One region of the Colwellia sp. SU-HH01172 genome, then DNA from elsewhere that is predicted to be linked to it. Evidence: predicted binding sites of a transcription regulator. Region 1 holds the regulator's gene; the other holds the start of a gene.
What was found. Region 1 encodes NrdR, which represses ribonucleotide reductase genes. Its sites were predicted from a motif close to AAACACNANATNTNGTGTTT; they were not measured.

Region 1 (9,654 bases):
CAAACAAATACCATTAGTGGCGATTGAGTCACCCAACTTAACATCTGATAAATCTAATACGCCGGTTTCAATAGTGACACGTGCACCATCACCTGAGCTATTAATCGCCCTTAAACGCCCTACTGCTTCTATAATTCCTGTAAACATTTTCTCGTTAACCTATATTTCAATAGTTGTCGCGGTTATTATGGTCGTTACTATTTGCTAATGTATTTAACGGTAAAATTTTGCCGTTATTCTAATATCTTGTCCCACCATGCGCATATCGATAATATCAAGCGCTTTCGCATCAGAAAGTTTCTCTATTGCTGGCATGTTGACTAAACCTTTACCGTCACTACCCATCAATTTCGCGGCTTGATATAGCACTAATTCATCAACTAAATTTTGCTCGATAAAGGCACCACTCAGCTGTGCACCTGATTCAATTAAAATATCATTTAGTCCCTGCTTGCCCAAATATGCTAACAGTAATTGTAGGTCGATATGTTTTCTATTAGCCGCCTGTGGAATTTGTACCTGTTCTACAAAGTGCGGCCAATCTTGGCTATTTTCAATGGCATGTCGAATGATTAATATTTTACCCGGCTGTTGAAATATCGCCAGCTCAGGTGTTAAACGGTTACGACTATCAATAATAATACGTACTGGCTGCCTAACCTCGCTTTCTGGATACGTGTTTTTAAGCTCACCAAGTGACTGCCAGCGCACGTTCATTTTTGCATCATCAAAAATAACTGAATCCGCACCACAAATGATGCCGCAGCTTTGTGCGCGTAATCGTTGCACGTCAGTTCTCGCTTCATTAGCAGTTATCCACTGACTTTCGCCGCTGGCCATGGCGGTTTTACCGTCTAAACTTGCCGCCAGTTTACAGCGCACATAGGGTAATTTGGTGGTCATTAAATGGATAAAACCAGGATTCAGTGCGCGGGCGTCTTGCCCTAATAAGCCAAATTGCGTTGTAATGCCGGCAGCTTGTAAAATTTCTAAACCTCGACCCGACACTTTCGGGTTTGGGTCAACCATAGCGGCAATAACATGGCCAACTTGAGCCTTAATTAATGCTTCTGCACATGGTGGCGTTAAGCCATAATGGCTACATGGCTCTAACGTGACATAGGCAGTAGCACCTTTGGCTTTATCACCAGCTTGCTTTAAAGCATTAACTTCGGCATGGCCTTCGCCGGCTTTTTGATGAAAACCTTCTCCAACTATTTCACCATTTAACACCAACACACAGCCAACTCTTGGGTTCGGCGATGTGGTAAAGTGGCCGCGCTTAGCCAGTGCTATAGCGCGTTGCATAAATTGATGGTCTTCGGCAGAAAATTGTTTCACGTGGGCACCTAGTATGAAATGACCTAATTTACGTTATTCGTCGTCGCCCAAACGGGCTATTTCTTCACCAAACTCTTTAATATCTTCAAACGAGCGATATACCGAAGCAAAACGAATATAAGCGACTTTGTCTAAGCTCTTAAGTTGTTCCATAATAATGGTGCCTAACAGCTCACTGGAAACTTCTCGTTCGCCTGTTGCACGCAATTTAGATTTTAACTTATTGATCGATAATTCCATTTCTTCGGTGCTAACCGGTCTTTTCTCTAGCGCACGTACTAAACCGTTGCGCATTTTATCTTCGTTAAAAGGTTCTCGTGAGCCGTCACGCTTAATAATGCGAGGCATAACTAGCTCGGCACTTTCAAACGTTGTATATCTTTCATGACAAGCTAAGCATTCGCGACGACGGCGCACCTGATGGCCGTCGGACACTAAACGAGAGTCGATAACTTTAGTATCGGTGGCTGAGCAAAAAGGACAATACATTGATGAGTTCCGTCGTTAACTAGTCATGAGTAATTTAATTACCAGCATTTTAATTGAAAACCGTTCATTAAGCTAAAAATCTTAACAGGAATATGAAATTAACTTACTTATACCCAAACCATTTGAAGATGCAGTTTCAGAGTTAAGCTAGGAAATCAGAGTAAGGCGCCGCATGCAGGTAATGATTATTCTCTTACTAAGTGCTGTAACACTGAACTGATTTTCTAGCTTAGCTCTCGCAAGGCAAGGCGATAAAGGGCCAGCTCCGGCGTTATTAATTTTTACAATGGAACAACCATTCTATTCAATCAATGCCTTGGTGCTGCCCCTTTTTCGACTTGTTGAATTCTGCATATTCAAGTGGCATGCGTATATAAAAAAATGGCCACAAAGTGGCCATTTTTAAAAAGCTATTTTAATACAGCAAAGTAATATTTACTTCGCTCATCCATAAGTAGAATTACTTATAAACAGGGAAGCGAGCACAAAGTTCTTTAACGCCTGCTTGTACTTTGGCAATTGTTTCTTCGTTATTGATATCGTCTAAAATATCACAGATCCATGCAGTAATTGTGCGTGTTTCTTCAGTACCAAAACCACGACGAGTGATGGCAGGGGTACCTAAACGTAAGCCCGAAGTAACAAATGGTGAACGTGGATCGTTCGGCACAGAGTTTTTATTCACTGTGATATGCGCACGGCCTAAGGCTGCATCTGCATCTTTACCTGTAATATCTTTATCAATTAAATCAAGTAGTAATAAGTGGTTTTCAGTACCGTTTGAAACTACTTTATAGCCACGCTCTTGTAATACCGCCACCATAGCTTTGGCATTGTCTAATACATTTTGTTGGTACGCTTTAAATTCTGGCGCTAATGCTTCTTTAAACGCTACAGCTTTTGCCGCGATAATGTGCATTAGTGGGCCACCTTGGCCACCAGGGAATACCGCACTGTTTAATTTTTTGTAGATAGCTTCGTCATCACAACCAGAAACAATTAGGCCGCCACGTGGGCCTGCTAATGTTTTATGGGTTGTGGTTGTGACTACGTGTGCATGTGGTACCGGGTTAGGATAAAGACCTGCTGCAACTAAACCAGCAACGTGCGCCATATCAACGAAGAAATAAGCGCCAACTTTATCTGCAATTTCACGCATACGAGCCCAGTCAACAACACCAGAAAACGCAGAGAAACCACCGATGATCATTTCAGGCTTGTGTTCAATGGCTAAACGCTCTAGTTCAGCATAATCAATATCACCAGTTTCTGGGTGTAAACCGTATTGAATAGCTTCGTAAGACTTACCTGAAAAGTTTACATGTGAACCATGTGTTAAGTGACCACCATGAGCTAAGCTCATACCTAACACTTTACCGCCAGGTGTAACTAACGCTTGAAATACTGCTGCATTGGCTTGTGAACCTGCATGTGGTTGCACGTTTGCGTACGTAGCACCAAATAATTCTTTTGCGCGGTCAATCGCTAATTGCTCTGCAACATCAACGTATTCACAACCACCATAGTAACGCTTGCCTGGGTAGCCTTCGGCATATTTATTGGTTAACTGTGAACCTTGAGCTTCGAGTACACGTGGGCTACAGTAATTTTCTGAAGCGATGAGTTCAATATGCTCTTCTTGACGAACAACTTCATTGCTCATTGCTTGATAAAGTTCTGGATCAAAATCAGCAATATTCATTTCACGTGTAAACATGTTATTTCCTCAAATAGTTTGCCAGCGGCAATAATTGGCTTTCTGTTGTTTCAACATTAGCAAGGTCAAAAATAATTGCGGCATATTCTGCCTGAACTTGTATGGGTTGTATACGATAAAACCACGCTCTTTTAGTTCATTTTGCAATCAATTATGCTTTGAGGTTAGCGATAAAAGCTTTTAACGAAACCATCAAATAGTCACCTAGACTAATATACTGTCTTAAAAACACAAAAACAACAAATTTAAAACAACAAAATAATCATAATACAAAATATAATTCGCACAATATCATTTTTATGGTTTTTTATAATTATTTCATTGACAATAACTGCAGATATTCTTTCTTGCGTTTTCTATGCAGGTATTCCACAACAAGATACATAGCTAACATAAAACCATTTGCTATTAGGAATGCCGTCAATAGTGGTTTTTCACTGCTTTGCCCTACGGTATAAACAAACCAATTCACCAACGGCAAAAAAGGTAGAAAGGAAATTTTTGTGATCCACAGATATTTCATTGAAGATTCACTGCCGGCAATAGCGTTATCGATAGCTTTTTCTGGGCTATCACATAATTGTGACCAGGTCGCTAGGCGCAATTTAGTTTCAAAATAAACAAAAATGAGTGATATCAGGCCACCTAAACCAAGATAGGTGTTTACAGGGTCCCCCAACTGACCATCAAAAACACCATATAGAAACACCAAGAGTAAACCTAGTGTCGCGATTATATTCAAGGCAAAGCAAAGCTTAGCGCCACGTGTTCTTCGCCGAGTACGTTTTACTAATGCATTGATGTCTGTTTTCGGTGTTGGTTGCGCTTGCCAGTCTTGACTCAATTCCGCCCATGCATCATCAAAAACGGTTAATTGCTCGTCATCATTTTTAAGTTCAGTTGCTTGCGTTTCATTTTTTGCTTGTAAATCCGCTTGCTGTTCACCTTCAACAATCGCATTATTTGGCTTTATTTCTTTGTTCATTCGGCCTCCAGCATCTGCATCAACGCAGCCTTTGCACGTTGTAACCTAACACCCACTAAATTACTGCTGATTGCTAAAACATCAGCAATCTCTTGGTAACTCATGCCTTCTAAGGCCAAGGTAATAACTTGTTGTTGTTCAAGTTTTAATTTACGAATAGCACTGGTCAGCCGTTGCTGTCGTTGCTGTTGATCTAACTCTTGGTATGGGGTTCGTTGACTATCTTCAGTTTCTTCATCAGTACTAATATCACTGATGTTACTATCTGTTTTGATCGTTTTAATAGCTTTAGCAACGTGCGTGGCAAGAACGTTATGGGCAATACGCGCAACAAATGTTTTAGCGCTAGATTCCTGCCTAAACTTGGGCAGTGCACGCCAAATATTTAAAGCGATTTCCTGAAACAATTCATCTTGAATCGCCGGTTTTGCTTCAAAGCCCATGATAATATGGCGAAGAAGCTTTTCATACTCCTGCAACCATTGACGAAAAATGACTTGATGATCCAAACTACTATCCTTGCTTTCAGTTTGCTTACGAGTGAATACTTTTTCATAAGGCGCTGAGCTTTTCATTGGCATAGAATTTAACATGATAATAGTTTGGTAATCATTACTTTTTCTTAATGTAGGCTTAACTTAACGCCATAACCACTTTTTCAGATTTCAGCTTATTAGCCAACATAGTGACTAATACAATGGTAATAGCGATCGTCACGCCACTGGTTGTTAACATTGCCAGCCAATTGACCTCAACGCCTTTGAAAATATCTTCCATAATTAACGACTGTCCGGCAATAGGTAACCAATCTAACCACTGCGGACGATCATCCATCAACATTAAAGCAACAGGTACAAAGGCAGGTATGGCAATAATCATGTTAACGGTTGACTGCGCCTCTTTAAAACTCTTGGTTTGAAAGGCTAAAAACAGCTGACATGCGGTGGCAAAGAAGCAAATAGGTAACAGTAAGAATAATAACGTTAATGCTTTAGGAACGCCTAAGCTAAACGTCGCGCCTATCTTAGTTAAATCAACAAAGCCAACGGAAATTGACGTCAACACTAATACCATAGTCACGCCAATAATAGAAATCGTTGAAGCACTACAGAGCTTAGCCAAAACAATTTTCATGGTACTCACCGGCTGGCACAACAGCATTTCAAGGACATTACGTTCACGTTCGCCAGCGCTGGAATCGATAGCAACTGAAAGTCCTGACATAAAGGCCGCCATCATCATGTATAAGCCCATCATCATCGAAATCATAACAAATGTTGCATCAGGTTTTGCGGTATCTTGTTCAACCACTTTTACTGCGTTGAGTAAGCGAATATCAACACCACGCAATAGCAAACGCTTATAACCAATTGATAATGAAAATTCCCGCACAGCATTATTAATTCGACGAACTGGCGTCCCTACCGCCTTATCATTAAAGTCGGCTTTTAAGTGCACCTTAATGGTTTTCCCTTCCGCCATATTTTTCGCATAGTCTTGTGGAATGTCGATGACAATATTACGCTCATCCCAAATTGCTTTATCGTCTTGAGGAGCGTCAGAGAAGCTTAAAAGGTTTTGCTCGGCTAAGTGAGTAATCAATTTAGGGGCGTACTCTGCACCACTAAATTTGATATAGACAGGAGGTTCATCAATCGCTTTTTCGATAATTATTTTTGACATCACCATTATCATAACGGGTGCCATAAATGCCATCATCAACGCCACCATTAAGGCGCGTTTATCACGAAAGGCTTCTTTATATTCTTTAAGTAATAATGCCTTAAACTGGATCATGCTGCTACTCCCTCATCCGAGCCAATTAGTTTTACAAACGCTTCTTCTAAATGGCTTTCTCCTGCTAAATCACAAAGCTCTTGTGGCGTACCCTGTGCAGCAAGTTTGCCATTAGCCACAATAATCACTCGATCACATAGCGCCGCAACCTCTTGCATGACATGAGAAGAGAACAAAATACAGTGCCCTTTGGCTTTAAATTTGGCTAAATGGTTGCGCAATATTCGCGTACTCATAACATCTAAGCCTCGAGTAGGCTCATCAAGGACAAAGTTTTTCGGTTGATGAACTAATGATTGAGCTAACGTCACTTTCATGCGCTGCCCTTGAGAAAACCCAACCGTTTTACGATGTGCCAGATCGCCTAACTCCAAATCAGCAATCACTTGTTCAATGGCTTGTTTTTTTGTCTTACCTGACATGCCATGAATACTGGCAAAATAGTCAATTTGCTCATAAGCCGTTAAACGTTCATATAAGCCGAATTTATCTGGAAAAATACCAAGTTTAGCGCGCGCCAACAAAGGCTCTTCTGTGACTTTAATGCCGTCAATGGTCGCATAGCCTTCATCAGCAGACAGTAAACCATAAAGGGTGCGCAAACAGGTGGTTTTTCCTGCGCCATTGGGCCCCAAAATACCCGTAATTTCACCATCTTTCGCGGTAAAAGATAAACCATCAAGTGCTTTAACTGTGTGTTTCTTATCAATAAAGCTTTTATGTAAGTTATTAACTTCAATCATTTTTATTTCCTTTCCCTTGTCGCTGTACCTGCTTTATTGAATACCATTAACACTGGTCATAAATGTCTCTTGTGGAACGTCTTCAAGACAAGACTCGTCTAGTGATTTAGGATCTTTCTTAGTTAAGAACTCATTAATAATGACATTTGCGCAGGTACTCATCGCCACCGTATGAGAAGCATTTTCAACCACAATATGATGGCTATTGGGTAAAGTTTTCGCAGAATATTCACCGTTACTTGGTGGCGTTACTGGGTCTAAATTCCCTGATAATATTAACGTGGGTATATCGGCAGTGACACTTTGGTAAAAATCTTCACTAGGGCGATATTCCGGAAAAAATGGGCAAACCATTTCCCAGGCAAATTGGCTGTCGGTGCCATCAAAGTTATTTTCTCCGTCAGCCTTTTTAACCTCAGAGGTGAGTCTCGGCATGTCTTCATTACAAACAATATTAAACAGTAATCCGGTATAAACCAGTTGCTCATCTTCTGTACGAGCCATCAGTCCAAGTAACGGTTGATAGTTCTCTAAATACGCCTGATGGATAACTAAAGGCACCATAGAGCGACCTTCCATACCATATAACTGAAAACGCAAGTTGCCAGTAAACTTAGTAGCATCAAGAACAAACTTAGTCGGTGTACCTAGACGCGGATGCAAAATATCGAGTGTCACTGGTTTTTCCGCCAAACGCGATTTTACCGCTTGAAACTCTTCAGCCAAATTTGGAAAAGCTTGATGGCATGATGTGCTATTTTTGCAGTTTTCCAGCAGAAGATTGAAAGAACGCGCGCCACTTTGGCCAAACATGCCAATTGGCACTTCTATTGGGCCAACACTGTCAAGTACAACACTGGCAAGCGAGTCAGGGAACATGCGCATATACACTAAGCCGGCACGCGTACCATATGAGCCACCATAAATATTTATTTTGTCATGGCCAAGCGCCGCTCGAATACCATCAAAATCTCTAATGGCATTTTCTGAATTATATTGCCTTACATCACCTTTAAACTGAGCAACACAATCTTTAACTTCTTGAGCATTCATCTCACTAGCTAAAGCAGAATAAACATTTTCAACCGCGTCAAATTCACACTCCAAGGCACTACTTTCGCCCGTGCCACGTTGGTCGACTAAGATAATGTCACGGGTTTTTCTTACTTCGTGAAATACTCGGTTTAAGCCGGTAGCCAATTCAACGGCGGCTTGGCCTGGACCTCCGGCTAAAAACATTAACGGCGCTTTATTTTCACTATTGTCAATCGCCGGTAACACGGCAAAATTAATCGAAATTTTATTACCATTTGCCTGTTGGTAGTTTTCAGGTACCTGTAATTTCCCACATTGTACTTGCGCACGTATTTCACCTAAGTGACAATTTTCTAGTGTTAAGTTTTCATTTTTTGTCTCACTTGCCAATGCTTGTTGCATGAAAGTCAACAGCCCAAATGCCAACACCTTCTTCCAAGTTATTTTCATTTTATCCTTCCTAATGATAATGTTGCTTGTATAGTCTCGGCACTTTCGAATTTATTACAGTTTTTCTAAAATAAAATACAATTATAATTTAATCGCCTGATAATTAAGAAAAATATAGGTTTTTTTATGAACGACGTTAACACAGAACAAGCTCAACAAACTGAAAAAGATGGCGATAGCAAAACCGGCATAAGTGGTGAAAAGCTGAATTTAATAATCGCCTTATGCGCAATTTTAATTTCGGCGGCTTCATTTTATGCCACTTACCTCCAAGCTGACGCTGCAGAACGACAAGTCAAAGCCATGACCTTGCCTTTAGTGCAGTTCACCAGTGGCAATTGGGACAATGAACTGAGAAAGCAAGAGTTAACCCTAACACTTAAAAATGCTGGTGTCGGCCCGGCCATCATCAAACGTGTTGACTATAAATATCAGGGAAAAAGTTATGCCAGCTTATCAGAGTTTTATCGAGCGTGTTGCGAAGCAGAAGCAACAGAATATTTTAACCGGGTAAAAGAAAATATTAGAGAAAACAAAGTAGATACTGAAGGGATATATATCACGAGCCCATTAATTAACAGCATAATTCCCGGCCAAGAAAAAACTAAATTTTTAACATTTGCCTTAGCAAAAGAAAACCAAACATTTTGGCAAAAACTTAACGACGAACGCTTCTATTTAACGCTAAAAGTTTGCTATTGCTCATTACTTGGCGAGTGCTATAACACCGAGAAAAATGGCATCGTTGAACCCATAGAATATTGCCCTGTTCGTCAAGAAAAATCGAAAATACTGTAAGGCTTTAACTGATTTAATTCAGAAAAAATTTACACATAAAAAAAGCCGCTAGGGAGAGTTAGCGGCTTTGACTTCGACAGATTATAGTTTCTCGTTGAAAACCAATCTAAAAATCATAACGAACTGATAAACGAACGCTTCGTGGGGCTTGCCAGCCTTTCGGTGTATTCCACAAAGCATCATCATTAGCAGTAATGGCATCATCGTCAGCTAAATCCTGTACTGATGCGGTTTCGCCTATTTGTCTGACACTTGTCACACTGTCCCAACCGAATGGGTTATCAACTTGCAAGCTGAAT
Region 2 (6,996 bases), on a different contig from region 1:
CCACCGTCGGTATCTGGTGTTTCAACTTTCTCACCTTCAACTGGCGTTGATGCTTGTTCGCCATCTTCGGCTTCTTCAAATACTTCTGGCTCTTCAATTTCATCAATACGTTGTAAGGCAACCACATGTTCGCCTTCAACAGTACGAATAATACGAACACCTTGAGTATTACGACCAATAACACTAACTTCATTCACACGCGTACGAACTAATGTACCGTTATCTGTGATCAGCATAATCTCATCTTGATCTTCAACTTGCACCGCACCAACAACCGGGCCGTTACGTTCACTCACCTTAATTGAAACAACACCTTTGGTTGCTCGGCTCTTCGCTGGGTATTCGTCAAGCGCTGTACGTTTACCAAAGCCATTTTCAGTAATGGTTAGAATTGGACCATCATTTTTAGGCACAATAAGTGAAACAACTTTTTGCTCGCCTTCTAACTTAATACCACGAACACCAGTACCGGTACGACCAATAGGTTTCAACGCCCATTGTTGTTCGCCAGTTTCAGGATCAATTTTAATCTCACCCGTTTCACTGTCGCGTCTCTTCTCGTTAAAACGTACTACTTTACCGGCGTCTGAGAACAACATGATGTCATTTTCACCGTTAGTAATATCAACACCAATTAAGGTATCGTCGTCGCGAAGGTTCAAGGCAATAATGCCGTTTGCACGTTGGTTCTTATATGCCGTAAGCGCTGTTTTCTTCACGGTACCAGATGCCGTTGCCATGATGATGAACTTGTCTTCTTCATATTCACGTACAGGTAAAATAGCGGTAATACGTTCGTCAGCTTCTAATGGTAGTAAATTAACAATTGGACGACCACGAGCAGTACGACTTGCTAATGGCAATTGGTAAACTTTCAACCAATACAATTTACCACGATTAGAGAAACACAAAATAGTATCATGGGTATTCGCCACTAACAGACGTTCAATGAAATCTTCATCTTTCATCTTAGTGGCCGCTTTACCTTTACCGCCACGACGCTGCGCTTCGTAATCGGATAATACTTGGTACTTAACGTAACCTTCATGAGAAAGCGTTACCACAACATCTTCTTCGTTGATTAAATCTTCTAATGCCAAGTCATGTGAGGCATTGGTAATTTCGGTACGACGCTCATCACCAAAGTCTTCACGAATAACTTCTAACTCTTCACGAATAACTTCCATTAAACGCCCTGGACTTGCCAGAATGTGCAACAACTCAGCAATAACATCTAATAATGCTTTGTATTCGTTAAGAATTTTCTCGTGTTCTAAACCGGTTAACTTGTGCAAGCGTAAATCAAGGATTGCTTGTGCTTGTTGTGCTGTTAAGAAGTATTGTCCATCACGAATGCCAAATTCTTCTTCAACCCATTCAGGTCGAGCGGCATCATCACCAGCGGCGCTAAGCATCTCAGCAACATGACCAAGATCCCAACCGCGAGCAAGTAACTGCTCTTTTGCTTCACTTGGTGTCGGCGAGTTTTTAATTAACTCTATGATAGGGTCAATATTCGCTAACGCGATTGATAAACCTTCAAGTAAATGTGCACGCTCACGGGCTTTACGTAATTCGAAAATGGTTCTACGAGTAACCACTTCACGACGGTGCAATATAAAGGCATCGAGCATTTCACGTAAATTGAATAATTTCGGCTGACCATTAGTTAGTGCCACCATATTCAAACCGAACGACACTTGCATTTGTGTTAGCTTATATAAGTTATTGAGAATAACTTCACCAACTTCACCGCGCTTAACTTCGATAACCATGCGCATGCCGTCTTTATCGGACTCATCACGTAAAGCAGAAATACCTTCAAGGCGTTTCTCTTTTACCAAGTCAGCCATTTTTTCAATTAAACGGGCCTTGTTAACTTGGTATGGCAGTTCATGAACCACGATGGTTTCTTTACCAGATTTTTCATCAACTTCAATTTCTGCTCGGGCACGAATTTTAATTTTGCCACGGCCAGTTTTATAAGCTTCTTGAATACCGGCACGACCGCTAATAATACCCGCTGTTGGGAAATCAGGGCCTGGAATATAGTCTAGTAATTCTTCAAAACCAATGTCTTCGTTATCAATAATCGCTAAACAGCCATTAATAACTTCAGTCAGGTTATGTGGTGGAATATTGGTTGCCATACCAACAGCAATACCAGACGTACCATTAACAAGTAAGTTTGGAATGCGAGTAGGCATAACCGCTGGGATCATTTCTGTGCCATCATAGTTGGCAACATAATCGACAGTTTCTTTATCTAAGTCGGCTAAAATTGAATGGGCAATTTTTGCCATTCTAATTTCGGTATAACGCATTGCCGCCGCTGAATCGCCATCAACAGAACCAAAGTTACCTTGGCCGTCAACAAGCATATAGCGTAATGAAAATGGCTGCGCCATACGAACAATCGTATCGTAAACTGCTGTATCACCATGCGGGTGATACTTACCTATTACATCACCAACAACACGTGCTGATTTTTTATACGGCTTGTTAAAGTCGTTACCTAAAACATTCATCGCAAAAAGTACGCGACGATGTACTGGTTTTAAGCCATCACGCACATCTGGTAATGCACGACCTACGATTACACTCATTGCGTAATCTAAATAGGAGCTTTTTAGCTCATCCTCAATATTGACAGGAGCAATATTATTCGCCAAATCGGTCATAAATTGATGGTATCCCTTAACGTAAATCTAATTCAGAAAATTTCGAAATTATTATTTTTAATTAACACGGCATACTAACATAAAACATTGTCATGCCCTACCGCTTTATATTACTTCATTTTGCCGTTAAAAAGGTAAAGTTTCAAGTGCCTGTTTGCATTAACATTATTGGTAGCTATATTACTGTTTTTCTGGACTTTTATGTCTTGAAATCGGATAAAAAATATCTTACCAAAAAGTCATTGTTCGCATTTTAAACACATGTCAGGCTAAAGCGCTTATTTTATCAACATAATTTTTCCTTCAAACCCTATTTACGCATAGCAAAGCGTTGCTTATATATAGGTAACAATAAAAAGAACACCAAAATTCTCTTTGCATTTGGCTTTTATTTAAGTTGAATCAATTTTCACGCTAGGCTTGCTGTAATTATTGGTTTAGAATCGCCAACATCAAATACGACAAATAATGATAATGCCATGTCCAAGCCTTTAAATGTTAACCAAGACGAAATAGCTAAATTTGAACAAGTTGCCAGCCAATGGTGGGAGCTTGACGGTGACTTCAAGCCATTGCATCAAATAAACCCTTTACGTCGACAATTTATTTGCCAGCACGTTGGCGATATTTTCGATAAAGAGATTATCGATGTCGGTTGTGGCGGTGGCATTTTAGCCGAGAGCCTTGCACAACTTGGCGCCAAGGTTACTGGTATCGATATGGGACAAGAACCATTAAACGTAGCAAAGCTACATGCACTAGAAGCAGGCATTGAGGTTAATTACCAAAAAATTACCGCTGAAGAGCAAGCACAACACCATCCGCAGCAATATGATGTGGTTACCTGTATGGAAATGTTGGAGCATGTGCCAGATCCTGCCTCTATTATTCAAGCTTGTGCGCAGATGGTTAAACCGGGCGGCTACGTATTCTTTTCAACGTTGAATAAATCATTAAAAGCTTACCTATTAGCGATAGTGGCTGCTGAAAAAATATTTAAACTTGTGCCAGACGGCACCCATGATCATAAAAGTTTTATTCGCCCTTCCACCCTTATTTCATGGGCAGAGTCAGTTGATTTAAAATGTATTGATGCCGCTGGCATTCACTACAACCCATTGACAGAAAATCATAAATTAACCACTTCATTGGATGTTAATTATATCCTCTGCTGTAAACGTATTTAAGCACCTTAACTAAGTACTACTGTCGCGCCGAAATAAGCTAAAAGTGTATCGGCGCCTTTTCCATTAAAAAACACTAATTCAATAGAGCTCAATAATGCCAATTTATAATAATTCAGCAAATCCCATTGCCGCGGTACTTTTCGATTTAGATGGCACATTATTAGATACCGCTGATGATTTAGGCGCGGCGTTAAATCATGTCTTGGCAAAATATGGAAAACCAGCAATTGCCGCTGAAGCTTACCGACCAATCGCCTCAGACGGTGCATTAGGATTATTGAATCTAGGTTTTGGTGAAGGGATTAAGCAATATGACTATGAACACTTACGTCAGCAATTTTTAGATTATTACGAGAACAATATCGCCACGCATACCTGCCTTTACCCAGGTGTTGCACAGTTATTGCAGCAGCTAGAAAGTAATAATATCCCTTGGGGCATTATTACTAATAAACCTGAAGGTTTAACAGAGAAATTGCTGCCTCATTATGCTGAATTTGCCAACTGTGCAGTAATGGTCGGTGGCGATACCCTAGCAAAACGTAAGCCTGATCCTGAGCCTATATTGCATGCTTGTCAGCAAATTAAGGTTAACAACCAACAGTGTTTTTATGTCGGTGACGCTCTACGTGATATTCAAGCGGGTAATAGTGCCTTAATGAAAACCTTTATTGCCAAATGGGGCTATATTCTGGCTGATGAAAATTATCAGGCATGGCAAGCAGATCATATTATTAGCACGCCAACCGATTTACTGGCTTTTATAAAATAGTACAAATACCGTCAAAAAATAGAGCCGTTATTGGTTAATAAAATGATGCCATTAAACGCTAATAATAGCGGCCAATTAAGTAGCCGCTAATTTTGTTAACGTAAATTTAACTTCTATCGGTAAAAAACTTGCTAAATAGAGTAACTCTACTGTAGCAGCGATCCTAAGTTGATCTTTAAATGACGATAAAATAATCACTCGTCAATTCGATCGGTCGAGAATTAAACTAAAAACATAAACAATTGAATTATAATGATTATATTTTTTATATACCCTTTAGTCATATAAAGCCTAAAAATTAACTTAAAATAATTTAGCGTGAAAAAAAAAATAAAAATAAGCGTTGCGTTTTAGAAAAATCAAAATTAAAAAGCGCTACTAAGTTAGTTGTTACTAACAGAACTTTTACTCTAAAAAAATCAACTAAAATTCAACAATTTTTATCGCTTGCATTGTCATGAAAACCTCACTATCTTGTGATTAGTTTTTTAAAAACCCCAAGATATAGTGCATTTTTCATTCAGTCGCCTATTGGCTGACATACGATTTTTCTCGTATGGATGACATTTTGCGGTTATTAACAATATAAACACCTATTTTAGGTGATTAAAACAATAAATAGATTTACAGGTCTTTCATGAATAACAACCTTTTTGTTACAAAGCGCAATGGCTCAAAAGAACCCATCGACTTAGAAAAAATCCATCAAGTAATTGCTTGGGCTGCTGAAGGCCTAGACAATGTCTCGGTATCTCAAGTTGAACTGAAATCTCATATTCAGTTTTATGATGGCATTAAAACCGCTGACATTCATGAAACCATTATTAAATCTGCTGCAGATTTAATTTCAGAAGAAACACCAGATTATCAATACTTATCTGCACGACTAGCTATTTTCCATCTGCGCAAAAAGGCTTATGGCCAATTTGAGCCACCTAAGCTTTATCCACATGTAGTGAATTTAGTTGAAGCCGGTAAATACGATCAACATTTGTTAAGCGATTACACGGTTGAAGAATTTGAAGCCATGGAAAGCTTTCTAGATCACCGACGTGATTTAGACTTTAGTTACGCGGCAGTAAAACAGTTAGAAGGTAAATACCTTGTACAAAACCGTGTAACCGGTGAAATTTATGAAAGCGCCCAATTCTTATATATTTTGGTGGCCGCGTGCTTATTCGCTAAATATCCAAAAGAAACACGTTTAGACTATGTGAAAGGTTTTTATAACGCTATTTCAACCTTCAAGCTTTCTCTGCCAACACCAATTATGGCCGGTGTACGTACACCAACACGTCAATTCTCTTCTTGTGTACTCATTGAATGTGGTGACAGCTTAGATTCAATTAATGCGACATCAAGCTCAATTGTTAAATATGTTTCGCAACGTGCAGGTATTGGTATCAATGCCGGTCGTATTCGCGCATTAGGCAGCACAATTCGTAACGGTGAAGCATTCCATACCGGTTGTATTCCATTTTATAAACTCTTTCAAACCGCAGTTAAAAGTTGTTCACAAGGTGGCGTTCGTGGTGGTGCAGCTACTCTATTCTACCCACTTTGGCATTTAGAAGTTGAAAGCTTATTAGTACTTAAAAATAACCGTGGTGTTGAAGAGAACCGTGTTCGTCACTTAGATTACGGCGTACAATTTAACAAATTAATGTACCAACGCCTGATCAAAGGTGAATCTATCACTTTGTTTAGCCCAAGCGACGTACCGGGTTTATACGACGCATTCTTTGAAGATCAAGACAAGTTTGAAGAACTTTACGTTAAATACGAAGCCGATGATTCTATTCGTAAAAAACGTATTAAGGCTATTGAACTATTTACTTTGTTTGCACAAGAGCGTGCCAGTACTGGCCGTATTTACTTACAAAACGTTGATCACTGTAATACTCACTCGCCATTTGAGCCAACGGTTGCTCCCATTCGCCAAAGTAACTTGTGTTTGGAAATTGCCTTACCAACTAAGCCGATGGAAGATGTCAATGATCCGACCGGTGAAATTGCCTTATGTACACTGTCAGCCTTTAACTTAGGGGCTATCGATAGCCTAGATGAATTAGACGGCTTAGCTGATTTAGCGGTACGTGCCTTAGACAGCTTATTAGATTATCAAGACTACCCAGTACCGGCAGCATACACTGCCACCATGGGACGTCGTACGCTAGGTATAGGGGTTATTAACTACGCTTACTACTTAGCGAAAAATGGCGTGTTCTATTCAAACGGCAGTGCCAACAACTTAACGCATAGAACTTTTGAAGCGATTCAATATTATTTATTAAAAGCGTCAAACCAGTTAGCTATTGAACAAGGTGCTTGTCCTAAATTTAATGAAACACGTTTA

Region 2: a site for NrdR is predicted at 5,134-5,153, ahead of nrdA (class 1a ribonucleoside-diphosphate reductase subunit alpha). Genes of this name have one in related genera too.

What each region holds. Positions count from the first base shown of each region.
Region 1 covers NZ_BAAJMB010000001.1:794,006-803,659, forward strand. The annotation lists gene AC27JP_RS03555 (riboflavin synthase) at 1-147, opposite strand, end outside; gene ribD (bifunctional diaminohydroxyphosphoribosylaminopyrimidine deaminase/5-amino-6-(5-phosphoribosylamino)uracil reductase RibD) at 214-1,341, opposite strand; gene nrdR (transcriptional regulator NrdR) at 1,375-1,830, opposite strand; gene glyA (serine hydroxymethyltransferase) at 2,291-3,547, opposite strand; gene AC27JP_RS03575 (hypothetical protein) at 3,861-4,532, opposite strand; gene AC27JP_RS03580 (RNA polymerase sigma factor) at 4,529-5,125, opposite strand; gene AC27JP_RS03585 (ABC transporter permease) at 5,166-6,329, opposite strand; gene AC27JP_RS03590 (ABC transporter ATP-binding protein) at 6,326-7,072, opposite strand; gene AC27JP_RS03595 (alpha/beta fold hydrolase) at 7,106-8,557, opposite strand; gene AC27JP_RS03600 (hypothetical protein) at 8,684-9,355, shown strand; gene AC27JP_RS03605 (TonB-dependent receptor) at 9,462-9,654, opposite strand, start outside.
Region 2 covers NZ_BAAJMB010000002.1:343,680-350,675, forward strand. The annotation lists gene gyrA (DNA topoisomerase (ATP-hydrolyzing) subunit A) at 1-2,681, opposite strand, end outside; gene ubiG (bifunctional 2-polyprenyl-6-hydroxyphenol methylase/3-demethylubiquinol 3-O-methyltransferase UbiG) at 3,161-3,868, shown strand; gene AC27JP_RS08650 (HAD family hydrolase) at 3,963-4,640, shown strand; gene nrdA (class 1a ribonucleoside-diphosphate reductase subunit alpha) at 5,278-6,996, shown strand, end outside.